2 regions of the Streptomyces sp. NPDC044002 genome follow, and region 2 is predicted to be linked to the other one. Evidence: riboswitches for the same ligand, from Rfam matches in the RefSeq annotation. Region 2 holds a riboswitch; the other holds the start of a gene.
The links. A riboswitch is a leader RNA that binds a small molecule or an ion and turns the genes downstream of it on or off. The one in region 2 is predicted to bind ZMP and ZTP.

Region 1 (6,801 bases), on a different contig from region 2:
CCGTGCGGACGGCCGCGTACGGGGCCGCCCGCCGCCAGGGCCTGACCGAGGCGGGCGCGGCCGTGGTGGCGGACGCGGCCATGCTCGCCGCCGCCTGCCGGGCGCGGGCGGCGGCCGAACGGTCGGGCGCCCCGGGCGCGGGCTCCGCGGAACCCGCCCCGTACCGCCTCGACGGCCAGCCGCTGGCCGCGCTCGCCCGGGAGTTCCGCGGCTCGCCGATCGTGGAGGCGGCCCGCCGGGGCCTGCCGGTCGGCCGGGAGGCCGCGTAGGGGGCCCTAGGAAGCCGTCCCGCGGGTATCGGAGGACGGCTCGCGGGCGAGCCAGGCGCCGTACGCGCGGACCCTGCGGCGGTGCCGGAGGCTGTCGGCGGTGAAGATCCAGCGCGGTGAGACGCGGCTGCGGGGTTCCAGGCCCTGGGCGAGCCGGTCCAGCTGGAAGCGTACGAGGGCCAGCGTGCCGGCGGCTGCCAGGCTCCGGTCCCGCCAGCCGAGCCGGGGCACGTCCACCCGTACGTCCTCGCCGGCGCGCCAGCGCTCGGGCAGGTCGGGGTGCAGGGCCAGGGCGGAGGCCATCCCGACGACGGCGACGCCGCGGGCCAGGGCCTTCTCGGCGGTGGCCCGGCGGGTGATGCCGCCGGTCAGCATCAGCGGCACGGTCGCGGTCTCCAGCAGGCGCTCCGCGAGGGAGAGGAAGTAGGCCTCCCGCTCCAGGGTCCGCTGGTCGGTGGTGTGGCCCATGCTGGCGGGGCTCTCGACGGTGCCGCCGGACAGCTCGACCAGGTCCACGCCGAGGCCGTCGAGGGCCTTGATGACCTGGGCGGCCTCCTCGCTGTCGAAGCCGCCGCGCTGGAAGTCGGCGGCGTTCAGCTTCACGCCGATCGCGAAGCCGGCCGAGACCCGGGCCCGGACGGCGGCGACGGTGTCGGTGAGCATCCGTACGCGGTTGTCCAGGCTGCCGCCCCAGCGGTCGGTGCGCCGGTTGACGAGCGGGGAGAGGAACTGGCTGAGCAGGTAGCCGTGCGCGGCGTGGACCTGCACGCCGTGGAAGCCCGCTTCCTCGGCCCGGTCGGCGGTGAGGGCGAAGCGGGCGATCGTCGCCTCTATGTCCGCCCCGGTCATGGCGGTGGGGTGGGCGAAGCGCTTGGTGTGCTTGCCGAGGCTGATGGGGACGGCGGAGGGTGCCCAGGCGGTGCCGGGCATGTCGGAGCCGACCTGGCGGCCGGGGTGGTTGATCTGCATCCAGACCCGGGCGTCGCCGGAGGTCGCGGCGGCGGCCCAGCGGCGGAAGGGCTCCAGCGGGGAGTGTTCGTCGAGGACGACGGTGCCCGGGGAGGTCAGGGCGCGCCGGTCGACCATCACGTTGCCGGTGATGACCAGTCCCGCGCCGCCGCGCGCCCAGCGGGCGTACAGCCGTTCCATGCGCGCGTCGGGGAGCTGGCCGGGCTGGGCGGCGAAGCTCTCCTCCATGGCGGCCTTGGCGAGACGGTTGGGAAGGGTGGTGCCTCCCGGCAGGCCGAGCGGTGTGAACAGGTCCATCCGAGTCCCCCAAGCTTGTGGCGCGGCCGTCACGCGGGGCCGCGCCACAAGATGATCGCCTCAGAGCTCCGCGAGGTCCAGTCCGGCCTGGGCCGCGGCGGCCTGGACGGTCTGCTCCAGCAGGACCGCGATGGTCATCGGGCCGACGCCGCCGGGCACCGGGGTGATGAGGGAGGCGCGGGCGGCGGCCGACTCGAAGTGGACGTCGCCGACGTTGCCCTCGTTGTAGCCGGCGTCCAGGACGACCGCGCCGGGCTTGATGTCCTCGCCCCGGATGAACTCGGCCTTGCCGACGGCGGCGACCAGGACGTCCGCCTGGCGGACGATCGAGGGCAGGTCCTGGGTGCGGGAGTGGCAGTAGGTGACGGTGGCGTTCTTCTCCAGCAGCAGCATCCCGGCGGGCTTGCCCAGGATCGCGCTGCGGCCGACGACGACGGCGTGCTTGCCGGTGAGGTCCACGTCGTACTCCTCCAGCAGGCGCATGATGCCGCCGGGGGTGCAGGAGACGAAGCCGGGCAGGCCGAAGCCCATGGCGGCGAAGGAGTGCATGGTGACGCCGTCGACGTCCTTGCCGGGGGCGATGGCCTCGAAGGCGGCGCGCTCGTCGATGTGGTGCGGGACGGGGTGCTGGAGCAGGATGCCGCTGATCTCGGGGTCCTCGGAGAGGGCGGTGATCGCGGCGACGAGCTCCTCGGTGGTGGTCTCGGCCGGCAGCTCCACGTGGCGGGAGGTGATCCCGGCCTTGGCGCAGCGGTTCTGCTTCATCTTGACGTAGGTCACGGAAGCGGGGTCCTCGCCGACGAGGACGGTGGCGAGGCAGGGCGCGGTGCCGGTGCGCTCGGTGATCTTCGCCGCGAGGGCGGCGGTCCGCTCAGACACGCGGCGGGCGAGGGCGGTGCCGTCCATGAGCTGGGCGGTGGCGGTGGGGGCAGTCGTCACGGGGTCTCCTGAACGTCGCTGCGGATCGCGGTTCGCTGATCGCGGTTCGCCCAGGCGCGCGGCAGACGACGTACGTACCGTGGAGGTGTACGCCGGGCCGCTCCCCGGTGGTGATCCACCCGAACGCCAGTCACGGCCCGGGGCCCACTGTAGTCGACGTATCCGGTGGATGACCGGGGCCCGAACTGGGACGATCGAGACATGACGCGCACTTTCGTCCATCTCGTCGCCTTCGAGCTCGTCGAGTACTTCCTCGGCCCGCAACCGGAGGAGGTCCGGCGGGCCCGCCACCCCGACGACGCGGTCGCCGACGCCGGGCGGGCCGGACTGGAGATCACCGATCTGCGCTCCTGGGGGTCCCCCCGGACGGAGTCCGGGGGAGGCTGCGTACGGAGTTCCACGACATCGGTGCCGTGATCTACTTCCTGAGGAAGGTGATCTGGATGGTTCCCGGCTTCACGGTCGGCCACTACCGGGAGCGGCTGCGCGAGCTCCACGAACGGATCGAGCGCGAGGGTCCCTTCGTCGCGCACACCGCCCGTTTCCTGATCGAGGCCCGCAAGAAGGAGTGACCCGGGGTGCGGACGGATCCACGCCGGATCGGTTGCACGGCCACAGCGTGGCGCAGGTCACTCAATTCAGCGCGTAACGAATCGACTCGGGCGGGCGATGAACCGACAGGTGTCCTCGCGCGGCCCCGGAATACAGACCCGCTTGGGTCTGTTTCCCGAGTCCGCGCGATGATGTCCCGCCCACTCCCTATCTGTTCGCAACGAGAGGCTCCTTGTGTCGCTCAGCCCGTCCCGTACGTTCCCTCCGGAGATCGCCGAATCCGAGGCCCTGGTCGCGCTCGTCGAGCGCGGCCGCGAGCAGGGTCACATCAACGGTGACGATGTCCGCCAGGCCTTCGAGGCCGGCCGCATCCCGGTGGACCAGTGGAAGCGGGTCCTGCGCAGCCTGAACCAGGTCCTGGACGAGGAAGGCGTCGCCCTCCACGTCAGCGCCGCCCCCGCCACGAAGGCTGCTGCCAAGAAGCCCCGCAAGGCAGCTGCCGCCCCGGCCCGCACCGTCACGAAGAAGGCCGTCGCCCCGCCGCGCCCCATCGGCGCGCGCAAGGCCTCCGCCACCGCTCCCGCCCCGGCCGCCGCCGCGGCGATATCCGCTCCGTCGGCCGCCGCGTCGGAGGAGGTGTCGGCCGAGGCCGCCGCCGAGCCGAAGAAGCGCGTGGTCAAGAAGGCCGCCGCCAAGAAGGCCACGGCCACCAAGAAGACCGCCGCCTCGAAGAAGGCCGGTGCCAAGGACGCCGACGACGCCGAGAACCCGGCCGTCGAGGGCGAGGACTGGGCCGTCGAGGACCTGGCGGAAGACACCGAGGAGGAGGCGCCCAAGGCGGGCGGCCAAGGCTTCGTGCTGTCCGACGAGGACGAGGACGACGCCCCGGCGCAGACGGTCATGGTGGCCGGTGCCACCGCCGACCCGGTCAAGGACTACCTGAAGCTGATCGGCAAGGTGCCGCTCCTCAACGCCGAGCAGGAGGTCGAGCTCGCCAAGCGCATCGAGGCGGGCCTGTTCTCCGAGTACAAGCTCGAAGAGGAGGAGGACCACAAGCCCGCGTTCAAGCGCGAGCTGGAGATCCTCGTCGAGGACGGCCGCCGGGCCAAGAACCACCTGCTGGAGGCCAACCTCCGCCTCGTGGTCTCGCTGGCCAAGCGCTACACGGGCCGCGGCATGCTCTTCCTGGACCTGATCCAGGAGGGCAACGTCGGTCTGATCCGCGCGGTGGAGAAGTTCGACTACACCAAGGGCTTCAAGTTCTCCACGTACGCGACCTGGTGGATCCGGCAGGCGATCACGCGTGCCATGGCCGACCAGTCGCGCACCATCCGCATCCCCGTCCACATGGTCGAGATCATCAACAAGCTCGCCCGTGTGCAGCGCCAGATGCTCCAGGACCTGGGCCGCGAGCCCACCCCGGAGGAGCTGGGCAAGGAACTCGACATGACCCCCGAGAAGGTCATCGAGGTCCAGAAGTACGGCCGCGAGCCGATCTCCCTGCACACCCCGCTGGGTGAGGAGGGCGACAGCGAGTTCGGTGACCTCATCGAGGACTCCGAGGCGGTCGTGCCGGCCGACGCCGTGTCCTTCACGTTCCTCCAGGAGCAGCTCCAGTCCATCCTGGGGACGCTCTCCGAGCGTGAGGCGGGCGTGGTCTCCATGCGTTACGGCCTCAACGACGGCCAGCCGAAGACGCTGGACGAGATCGGCCGCGTGTACGGGGTCACCCGTGAGCGCATCCGCCAGATCGAGTCCAAGACCATGTCGAAGCTGCGCCACCCGTCGCGTTCGCAGGTCCTGCGCGACTACCTGGACTGATCCGGTCCCGGTTCCGGACACACGAGAGGCCCGCGCCGTCACGGCGCGGGCCTCCGCGTTCCTCCCCGCCCGGGCGGGGCGGTCAGTGCTCCAGGAGGTGCTTGAGCTTCTCCTCGCTGCGCGGCATCTCCTTGCGGAGTCTGGGCTTCACCACCAGGGGGACCAGTCCCCGGCCCAGGCCGCGGCCCTCGAAGTCGACCGACAGGGTCACGCGGGAGCGCGTCCCGTTGTCGAGGGGCTCGATCCTGCCGTGCACGTCGGGCCGGACCGGGCCGTCGACGCCGTGGATGTGCCAGCTCCGCGGCGGGTCGAGCTCGGTGAACTCCATGGTGGTGGGGATCCTCCGCTTGCCGAACTGCCTGGTGATGGCGACCCTGGAACCGACGTGCACGGGCAGGTCTCCCATGGGGACGGCGGCCACGGCGCTGTCCTGCCACTCGGGCAGGTGCGTGGGGTCCGTCACGTAGGCGAAGACGTCCTCGGGCCTGCGGTCGATGTCGATGGTGTTGCTGATCGCGGACATGGCGACCCCTCGGAGCCCCCCTGGCCGGTCTTTCTTCCAAATTACTCCGCGGCCGTACCGGCCGCGCGGCGCTTGCGGGCGGCCATCAGCGCGTAGACGAGGACGCCCGCGAAGAGGAAGAGCACGCCCTGGTAGACGGCCGCGTAGCCGGAGCCCGCGACCAGCCACATCGAGAAGGCGAAGGCCGCTCCGGCGAGGACGGCGTCGCGGACCAGCTGCCCGCGCCGGACCCGCTCGCCCTGGCCCGAGGCCAGGAAGTACAGCTGGGCCGCGGTGGAGAGCAGGTAGGGGACGGTCGCGGTGAAGGTCGTGATCAGGACGAGCGACTCGAAGACCGCCGCCGAGCCCGCCGTGTAGTTGTAGACGGTGAGGGCGGAGGCCAGGACGACGGTGACGACGACGCCGACGACGGGGACACCGCGCTGCTTCTTCTCGAAGGCCTTCGGGAAGAGCCCGTCCTTGGCGGCCGCGTACGGGGTCTGCGCGCTGAGCAGGGTCCATCCGTTGAGGGCGCCGAGCATCGAGACCACGGCGGCGCAGGCGACGAGGGTGCCGCCCCAGCTGCCGCCGAACATCACGTTCACGGCGTCCGTGAAGGGGGCCTGGGAGGAGACCAGCTTGTCGTGGGCGACCAGGCCGAAGACGGACAGGGTGCCGAGCAGGTAGACGGTGGCGGCGCCGATGGTGCCGAGTACGGTGGCCCGGCCCACGTTGCGCGCCGGGTCGCGGACCTCGCCCGCGCTGACGGCGGCGGACTCGACGCCGATGTAGCTGAAGAGCAGGATCGCGGCGGAGGCGGAGACCGCCCCCACCGGGCTCTGGTCGTTCGCCTGGAAGGGCCCGAGGTTCGCCGGGTCGAAGAAGAACAGTCCGCCCACGGCCACGAGCAGCAGCGGGACCAGCTTCAGGACGGTCGCGACGACCTGGACGGCGCCGACGTACCGGGTGCCGGCCAGGTTGGAGAGGGCGGGCAGCCACTGCACGGCCAGGGCGGCCAGGCACATGGACCACCGGTGCTCGCCGACGGCCGGGAACAGCACCGCGAGGTAGCCGACGGAGGCCACGGCGAGCGCGGCGTTCGAGACCCAGGCGGTCATCCAGTAGCTGTACGCGGCGAGGAAGCCGGCGAAGTCGCCGAAGGCGGCGCGCACGTACACGTAGGGGCCGCCGGTCTGCGGGTGGCGCTGGGCGAGGCGGCCGAAGACGAGGGCGAGGGCGATCGCGCCGAGGGTCAGGACGGCGAAGGCGAGGAGGCTGATGGTGCCGAAGGGCGCGACCGAGGCGGGGAGCAGGAAGATGCCCCCGCCGATGACGTTGCCCATGACCAGGCAGACGGCGACCGGGAGGCCGAAGCGGCGGGCGTGCCGGTCCCCCTGGCGGGGTGCCTGCGGGGGTTCCTGCGCGAGTGCCTGCGCGGGTGCCGTTGCTTCT
Region 2 (6,801 bases):
GTCGTCGAGGAGGAGGCGGCGGGGCTGGGCATCCGGGAGTCGGCGGGGCCGGTCACGGACGAGTACGCCCGCTTCCTGCCCCACGTCATCCTGTAGAGCCGAGCGGTCCGCCGTCGGAGCCGACCGGGCCGCCGTCCGAGCTGTCGTAGCACCACTTGTCGAAGGCGGCCTGGGCGCCGGCCGTCCAGCCGTTCCAGTAGGACTCGGAGCGCTGCTTGCTCTTGTCCGGCTGGGCCGGTTCGTCGCAGTCCGTGCGGGCCGCCTTGCGGCCGGCCCACAGGCCCTCCCGGTAACCCTTGTCGTAGTCCTTCTTGTTGACGCCGGTCCCGGGCTTCTGGCCGGTCGCGTCCGTGCAGTTCTTGAAGGGGAAGTTCTGGCCCTCCTTGGCCGCCAGGACGACGTAGTCGGCGTTCTTCGGCCGTTCCACCCGGAACGTGCCGTCGGCGTTGATGGTCAGGGGCACGGTGGTCTGGCCGTCGTTGAGGTTGCGCGGGGCGGTGAAGCCCTCGCCGGTGATGACGACCCCCTCGCCCGTCGGGTTCTTGGTGACGGTGCAGCTGGTGGCGGGCACCGCCGTCGGCGCGGCCGCCGCGGCCGGTACGGCGAGGGCGGCGCCGCCGAGGGCGACGGAGGACGCCAGGGCGGCGCACAGCAGGGTGTGTCGGTTGCGTCGGTGCATGGGGGGACTCCCATCGGAGGGTCGGCCCGGGAAGACCGGGGACGCGCACCCGTACGGGTCCTCCCATCGTCCGGCGGCCCCCTCCCCGTGTCCACCGCAGCGGCGGGCACGGCCGGGAAGCGGCCGCACCCGCCTCCGGGACCGCTACGCGGAGAGGACCGACCGCAGCTGGTCGAGCCCCCAGTCCAGGTCCTCCTTGGAGATCACCAGCGGCGGCGCGATCCGGATCGTCGACCCGTGGGTGTCCTTCACCAGGACGCCGAGCTCCATCAGCTTCTCGGAGACCTCGCGGCCCGTCCCGAGCGCCGGGGCGACGTCCACGCCCGCCCACAGCCCGCGCCCGCGCACGGCGGTCACCGCGCCGCCGCCGACCAGCAGGTTCAGCTCCCGGTGCAGGTGGTCGCCGAGTTCCGCGGCCCGCTGCTGGTACTCGCCGGTGCGCAGCATCGCGATCACCTCCAGCGCGACGGCGCAGGCGAGCGGGTTCCCGCCGAAGGTGGAGCCGTGCTCGCCGGGGCGGAACACCCCGAGCACGTCCCGGTCGGCGACCACGGCCGACACGGGCACGACCCCGCCGCCGAGCGCCTTGCCGAGGATGTACACGTCGGGCACGACGCCCTCGTGCTCGCACGCGAAGGTCCGGCCGGTGCGGCCCAGGCCCGACTGGATCTCGTCCGCCATGAACAGCACGTTCCGCCGGCGCGTCAGTTCCCGTACGCCCGCCAGGTATCCGGCCGGCGGGACGAGCACCCCGGCCTCTCCCTGGACGGGCTCCAGCAGCACGGCCACGGTGTTGGCGGTGACGGCGGCGTCGAGGGCGGTCAGGTCCCCGTACGGGACGATCTCGAAGCCGGGCGTGTAGGGGCCGTAGTGGTCGCGGGCCTCGTGGTCGGTGGAGAAGGACACGATGGTCGTCGTACGGCCGTGGAAGTTGTTCGCGGCGACGACGATCTTGGCCTGGCCGTCCGGGACGCCCTTGACCTCGTACCCCCACTTGCGGGCCGTCTTGACCGCCGTCTCCACCGCCTCCGCGCCCGTGTTCATGGGCAGCACCATCTCCTTGCCGCACAGCGCCGCGAGTTCGGTGCAGAAGTCGGCGAAGCGGTCGTGGTGGAAGGCGCGGGAGGTGAGGGTGACCCGCTCCAGCTGCGCGCGTGCGGCGTCGATCAGCCTGCGGTTGCCGTGGCCGAAGTTGAGCGCCGAGTACCCGGCGAGCATGTCGAGGTACCGGCGGCCCTCCACGTCGGTCATCCACGCCCCTTCCGCCGACGCGACGACGACCGGCAGGGGGTGGTAGTTGTGCGCGCTGTGTTCGTCGGCGGAGCGGATGGCATCAGCAGTTCTCGACACGGGGTCTCCGATCGTCCGTCTGGCTGGTGGCGCGGGTGACGTGGGTGACGTCATTTGTATCGTCGCTCGGATCGTGGAACCGGAAACCTCCCCGGTGCCGCGCCCGCTATGGTGTTCGGTACGCACGGCGACTGGCGTACGGAGAACCAACTCCGGGGGAGTCGTGCGCGCACGACCGCACACAGGGCCGCTCGCCTGGGCCTCGCGGGGACGAGATCCGATCATCGACCCCGGAGGAGCCGCGATGACCGCGCACCACCGCCAGCCCGCCCTGTACGCCACCGACCCCGAGCTCGCCTCGCTCGTGACCGCCGAGGAGACCCTCCAGGCGGAGACCCTGCGGCTGATCCCCAGCGAGAACTACGTCTCCGCGGCCGTGCTGGAGGCCTCCGGCACCGTCCTGCAGAACAAGTACAGCGAGGGCTACCCGGGCCGCCGCTACTACGAGGGCCAGCAGAACATCGACCGCGTCGAGGCCCTCGCGATCGAGCGGGCCAAGGGCCTGTTCGGGGTGGACCACGCCAACGTCCAGCCGTACTCCGGCTCCCCGGCCAACCTGGCCGTCTACCTGGCCTTCGCCAAGCCCGGCGACACGGTGATGGGCATGGCCCTGCCGATGGGCGGGCACCTGACGCACGGCTGGGGCGTCTCGGCCACGGGCTCCTGGTTCCGCGGCGTCCAGTACGGGGTCCAGCCCGACACCGGCCTCATCGACTACGACGCGGTGCGGGCGCTGGCCCTGGCCGAACGCCCGAAGATCATCTTCTGTGGCGGCACGGCCCTGCCCCGCACCATCGACTTCGAGGCCTTCGCCTCCATCGCCGAGGAGGCCGGCTCGGTCCTCGTCGCGGACGTGGCCCACATCGCCGGCCTGATCGCGGGCGGGGCCCACCCCTCCCCGGCGGGCCACGTGGACGTGATCTCCACGACCACCCACAAGACCCTGCGCGGCCCGCGCGGCGCGATGCTGATGTGCAAGGAGGAGCACGCGAAGGCCATCGACAAGGCGGTCTTCCCGGGCCTCCAGGGCGGCCCGCACAACCAGACGACGGCGGGCATCGCGGTGGCCCTCCACGAGGCCGCGCAGCCGTCCTTCGTCTCGTACGCGCACGCGGTCGTGGCCAACGCGAAGGCGCTGGCCGCGGCGCTGCTGGAGCGGGGCTTCGACCTGGTCTCGGGCGGCACGGACAACCACCTGATCCTGATGGACCTCACCTCGCGGGACGTCCCGGGCAAGGTCGCGGCGAAGGCGCTGGACCGGGCGGGGATCGTGGTCAACTACAACACGGTGCCGTTCGACCCGCGCAAGCCGTTCGACCCGTCGGGGATCCGCATCGGCACGCCGTCGCTGACCTCGCGCGGGCTGGGCGTCGCCCACATGCCGGTGGTCGCGGACTGGATCTCCCGCGCGGTGGACGCCGCCGCCAAGGCCGACGAGGCGGCCCTCGCCGTGATCCGCTCCGAGGTCGCGGACCTGATGGCCGCCTTCCCCGCGCCGGGGCTCCCGCTGGCCTGACGGACCCCGTCCGGCGGGGCCGGTGGGTCGGGTGCGGGTGGGTGGGCCGCTGCGCGGTGCGGGTCCCCTACCCGCCCTTCCACCGTTCCCAGGGGCTCCGCCCCTGACCCCGTTGCGCTCAAACGCCGCGCGGGCTGGAATTTCGCTGCGCGAAATCCAGCCCCGCCGGCGTTCGGCAACTCCAGCCCCGTCGGCGTTTGAGGCGCGGGGGTCTGGGGGCGGAGCCCCCAGGAAGGGGTCCGGGGCGGAGCCCCGGGTGGGGGCACCTCCCAGCGGTAGCTGGGGGAGGGCGAAGGGTGGGGCGGGGAGCGGGCCACGCAGGTGGAAGAATGGGGGCATGGCTTCTGACCGTCCTCGCGCGCTCTCCGGCATCCAGCCCACCTCCGGCTCGTTCCACCTCGGGAACTACCTCGGAGCGATCCGCCAGTACGTCGCCCTCCAGGAGACGCACGACGCCTTCTACATGGTCGTCGACCTCCACGCGATCACCATGCCGCAGGATCCGAAGGACCTCCGCGCGAACACCCGGCTGTCCGCCGCGCAGCTCCTCGCCGCCGGCCTGGACCCCGAGCGGTGCACGCTCTTCATCCAGAGCCACGTCCCGGAGCACGCGCAGCTCGGCTGGGTCATGAACTGCATCACCGGCTTCGGCGAGGCCAGCCGGATGACCCAGTTCAAGGACAAGTCCGCCAAGGGCGGGGTCAACAGCGCCAGCGTCGGCCTGTTCACGTACCCGATCCTCCAGGTCGCCGACATCCTCCTCTACCAGGCGAACGCCGTCCCGGTCGGCGAGGACCAGCGCCAGCACATCGAGCTGACCCGCGACCTGGCCGAGCGCTTCAACCAGCGCTTCGGCCAGACCTTCACCCTTCCCGCCGCGCACATCGTCAAGGAGGTCGCGAAGATCTACGACCTCCAGGACCCGGCGATCAAGATGTCGAAGTCCGCGTCGTCCCCCAAGGGCCTGATCAACCTCCTCGACGAGCCCAAGGTCACCGAGAAGAAGATCAAGAGCGCGGTCACCGACACGGACACCGTGATCCGCTTCGACACCGAGAACAAGCCCGGCGTCAGCAATCTGCTCACCATCCTGTCCACCCTCACGGGCGAGTCGATCACCGCTCTGGAGGCCTCGTACGAGGGCAAGGGCTACGGTGCGCTCAAGACCGACCTCGCCGGCGTGATGGTCGATTTCGTCACACCCTTCCGGCAGCGCACCCAGGAGTTCCTGGACGACCCGGAGACCCTGGACTCCCTGCTGGCCAAGGGCGCGGAGAAGGCCCGGGCGGTCGCCGCCGAGACCCTGGCACAGGCCTACGACCACCTCGGTTTCCTGCCCGCCAAGCACTGACGGACCTCAGGCCCCTGGCGGCAGAGGGGGTGCTGCCGCCACACTGAGCGGCAGCACCTCGTACACACACCAAGGAGACACACGTGGGGACCGTAACGCTCGGCGTTTCGATCGCGGTCCCGGAGCCGTACGGCCGCCAGCTCCAGGAGCTGCGCGCCGGCTTCGGGGACGCCGCCGCGCACGGCATCCCCACGCACGTCACCCTCGTACCGCCCACCGAGGTGGAGACGGACCGGCTGCCCGCGATCCGCGCCCACCTGGCCGAGGTCGCGCGGGCCTTCCCGGCCTTCCCGATGCGGCTGGAGGGGACGGGTACCTTCCGGCCCCTCTCGCCGGTCGTCTTCGTCCGGCTCGCCGAGGGCGCCCCGGGCTGCACCCGCCTCCAGGGGGAGGTGCGCGACCCGGAGGGGCCGCTCGCCCGCGAGCTGGCCTTCCCGTACCACCCGCACGTCACGGTCGCCCACGGGATCTCCGAGGAGGCGATGGACCGGGCCTACACCGAGCTCGCCGACTACGCCGCCGGCTGGCTGTGCGAGGGCTTCGCGCTCTACGAGCAGGGCTCGGACGGGGTCTGGCGCAAGCTGCGCGAGTACCCCTTCGGCACCGGCGCCGTCGGCGTCCCCGCACAGCCCGCTCCGCCGGCCGACGCGGCCGTGCCGCGCCCCTGACGCAGCAGCCGCGGGGCGGCCCGGCGCACGCGGAAGCGGAAACCCCGCAGCAGCAGGGCATGGAACGGGTGGGCCTGGGGACGATCCGTAGGGCGAAAAGTCACAATCGACGACCGTAGCGCCCGAAACCGGCAATCCCCGCTATTTCGCGCGGCTCATTTACGGTGGCCCCCATGGACTGGCTGAAGAAACTCCCGGTGGTCGGACCGGCGGCCTCCGCCGTCATGCGGACCCACGCCTGGCGTTCGTACGAGCGCCTCGACCGCGTGCACTGGAACCGGCTGGCCGCCGCGATCACCTTCATCAGCTTCCTCGCGCTCTTCCCGCTGATCACCGTCGCGGCCGCCGTCGGTGCCGCCCTGCTCAGCCAGGAGCAGCTGGACAAGCTGCAGAAGAACCTCGCCGAACAGGTCCCCGGCATCTCCGACCAGCTCGACCTGGAAGGGCTCGTCGCCAACGCCGGCACCGTCGGCCTCGTCGCGGGCGCCGTCCTCCTCTTCACCGGCATCGGCTGGATCGGATCGATGCGCGACTGTCTGCGCGCCGTCTGGGAGAAGGACGACGAGGACGAGGGCAACCCCGTCCTGCGCAAGGGCAAGGACGGCCTGGTCCTCCTCGGCCTCGGCGGCGCGGCCCTCGCCTCGGCCGCCGCCTCGGTCGTCGGGGCCAGCGCGGTCGGCAAGTCCGCCGAGCTCCTGGGCATCCCGCGCGACGGCGCGGGCGGGGCGCTGCTGCGCGCCGCGGCCTTCGGCGTCGGCGTGGTGGCGGCCTTCCTGCTGCTGCTGTACCTGCTGACCCTGCTGCCCGGGGTCGAGCCGCCGCGCGGCCGCCTGGTCCAGGCGGCGCTCATCGGCGCGGCGGGCTTCGAACTGCTGAAGCTGCTGCTCAGCGGCTATATGCGGGAGGTGGCCGGCAAGAGCATGTACGGGGCCTTCGGCGTGCCGATCGCCCTGCTGCTGTGGATCAGCTTCTCGGCGAAGCTGCTGCTCTTCTGCGCGGCCTGGACGGCGACCCGCGACGACGAGGAGCAGGAGCAGGAGCAGGAGCAGGAGGAGGAGGTCTAGGCGTCGGCGCCGCCGCCCGGGCCGCGGCGGCCGTGCGGCCAGCGGCGGTTGACCACGAAGGCCCCGCCGGCCAGGAGCACCAGCGCCCCGCCCGCGACGCCGAGCGCGGTCCCGAGCCCGCCACCGCCGCCGGAGGCCTCGCCGCCCGCCGCGGGCCCGCCCTTCTCGTGCGA

Region 1: another riboswitch for ZMP and ZTP. It lies ahead of AC07A6_RS27160 (bifunctional 5,10-methylenetetrahydrofolate dehydrogenase/5,10-methenyltetrahydrofolate cyclohydrolase); the one in region 2 lies ahead of AC07A6_RS28365 (serine hydroxymethyltransferase).

The regions. Positions count from the first base shown of each region.
Region 1 is NZ_JBWKEZ010000042.1:13,338-20,138, reverse strand. It holds gene AC07A6_RS27170 (DUF6545 domain-containing protein) at 1-269, shown strand, start outside; gene AC07A6_RS27165 (NADH:flavin oxidoreductase/NADH oxidase family protein) at 276-1,535, opposite strand; gene AC07A6_RS27160 (bifunctional 5,10-methylenetetrahydrofolate dehydrogenase/5,10-methenyltetrahydrofolate cyclohydrolase) at 1,596-2,441, opposite strand; ZMP/ZTP riboswitch at 2,516-2,618, opposite strand; partial or broken gene AC07A6_RS27155 (SAM-dependent methyltransferase) at 2,706-3,046, shown strand; gene AC07A6_RS27150 (RNA polymerase sigma factor) at 3,261-4,847, shown strand; gene AC07A6_RS27145 (SRPBCC family protein) at 4,930-5,370, opposite strand; gene AC07A6_RS27140 (amino acid permease) at 5,412-6,801, opposite strand, start outside.
Region 2 is NZ_JBWKEZ010000045.1:30,054-36,854, forward strand. It holds gene AC07A6_RS28350 (glutathionylspermidine synthase family protein) at 1-96, shown strand, start outside; gene AC07A6_RS28355 (hypothetical protein) at 86-679, opposite strand; gene rocD (ornithine--oxo-acid transaminase) at 824-2,029, opposite strand; ZMP/ZTP riboswitch at 2,147-2,237, shown strand; gene AC07A6_RS28365 (serine hydroxymethyltransferase) at 2,274-3,545, shown strand; gene trpS (tryptophan--tRNA ligase) at 3,883-4,896, shown strand; gene AC07A6_RS28375 (2'-5' RNA ligase family protein) at 4,980-5,564, shown strand; gene AC07A6_RS28380 (YhjD/YihY/BrkB family envelope integrity protein) at 5,738-6,628, shown strand; gene AC07A6_RS28385 (D-alanyl-D-alanine carboxypeptidase family protein) at 6,625-6,801, opposite strand, start outside.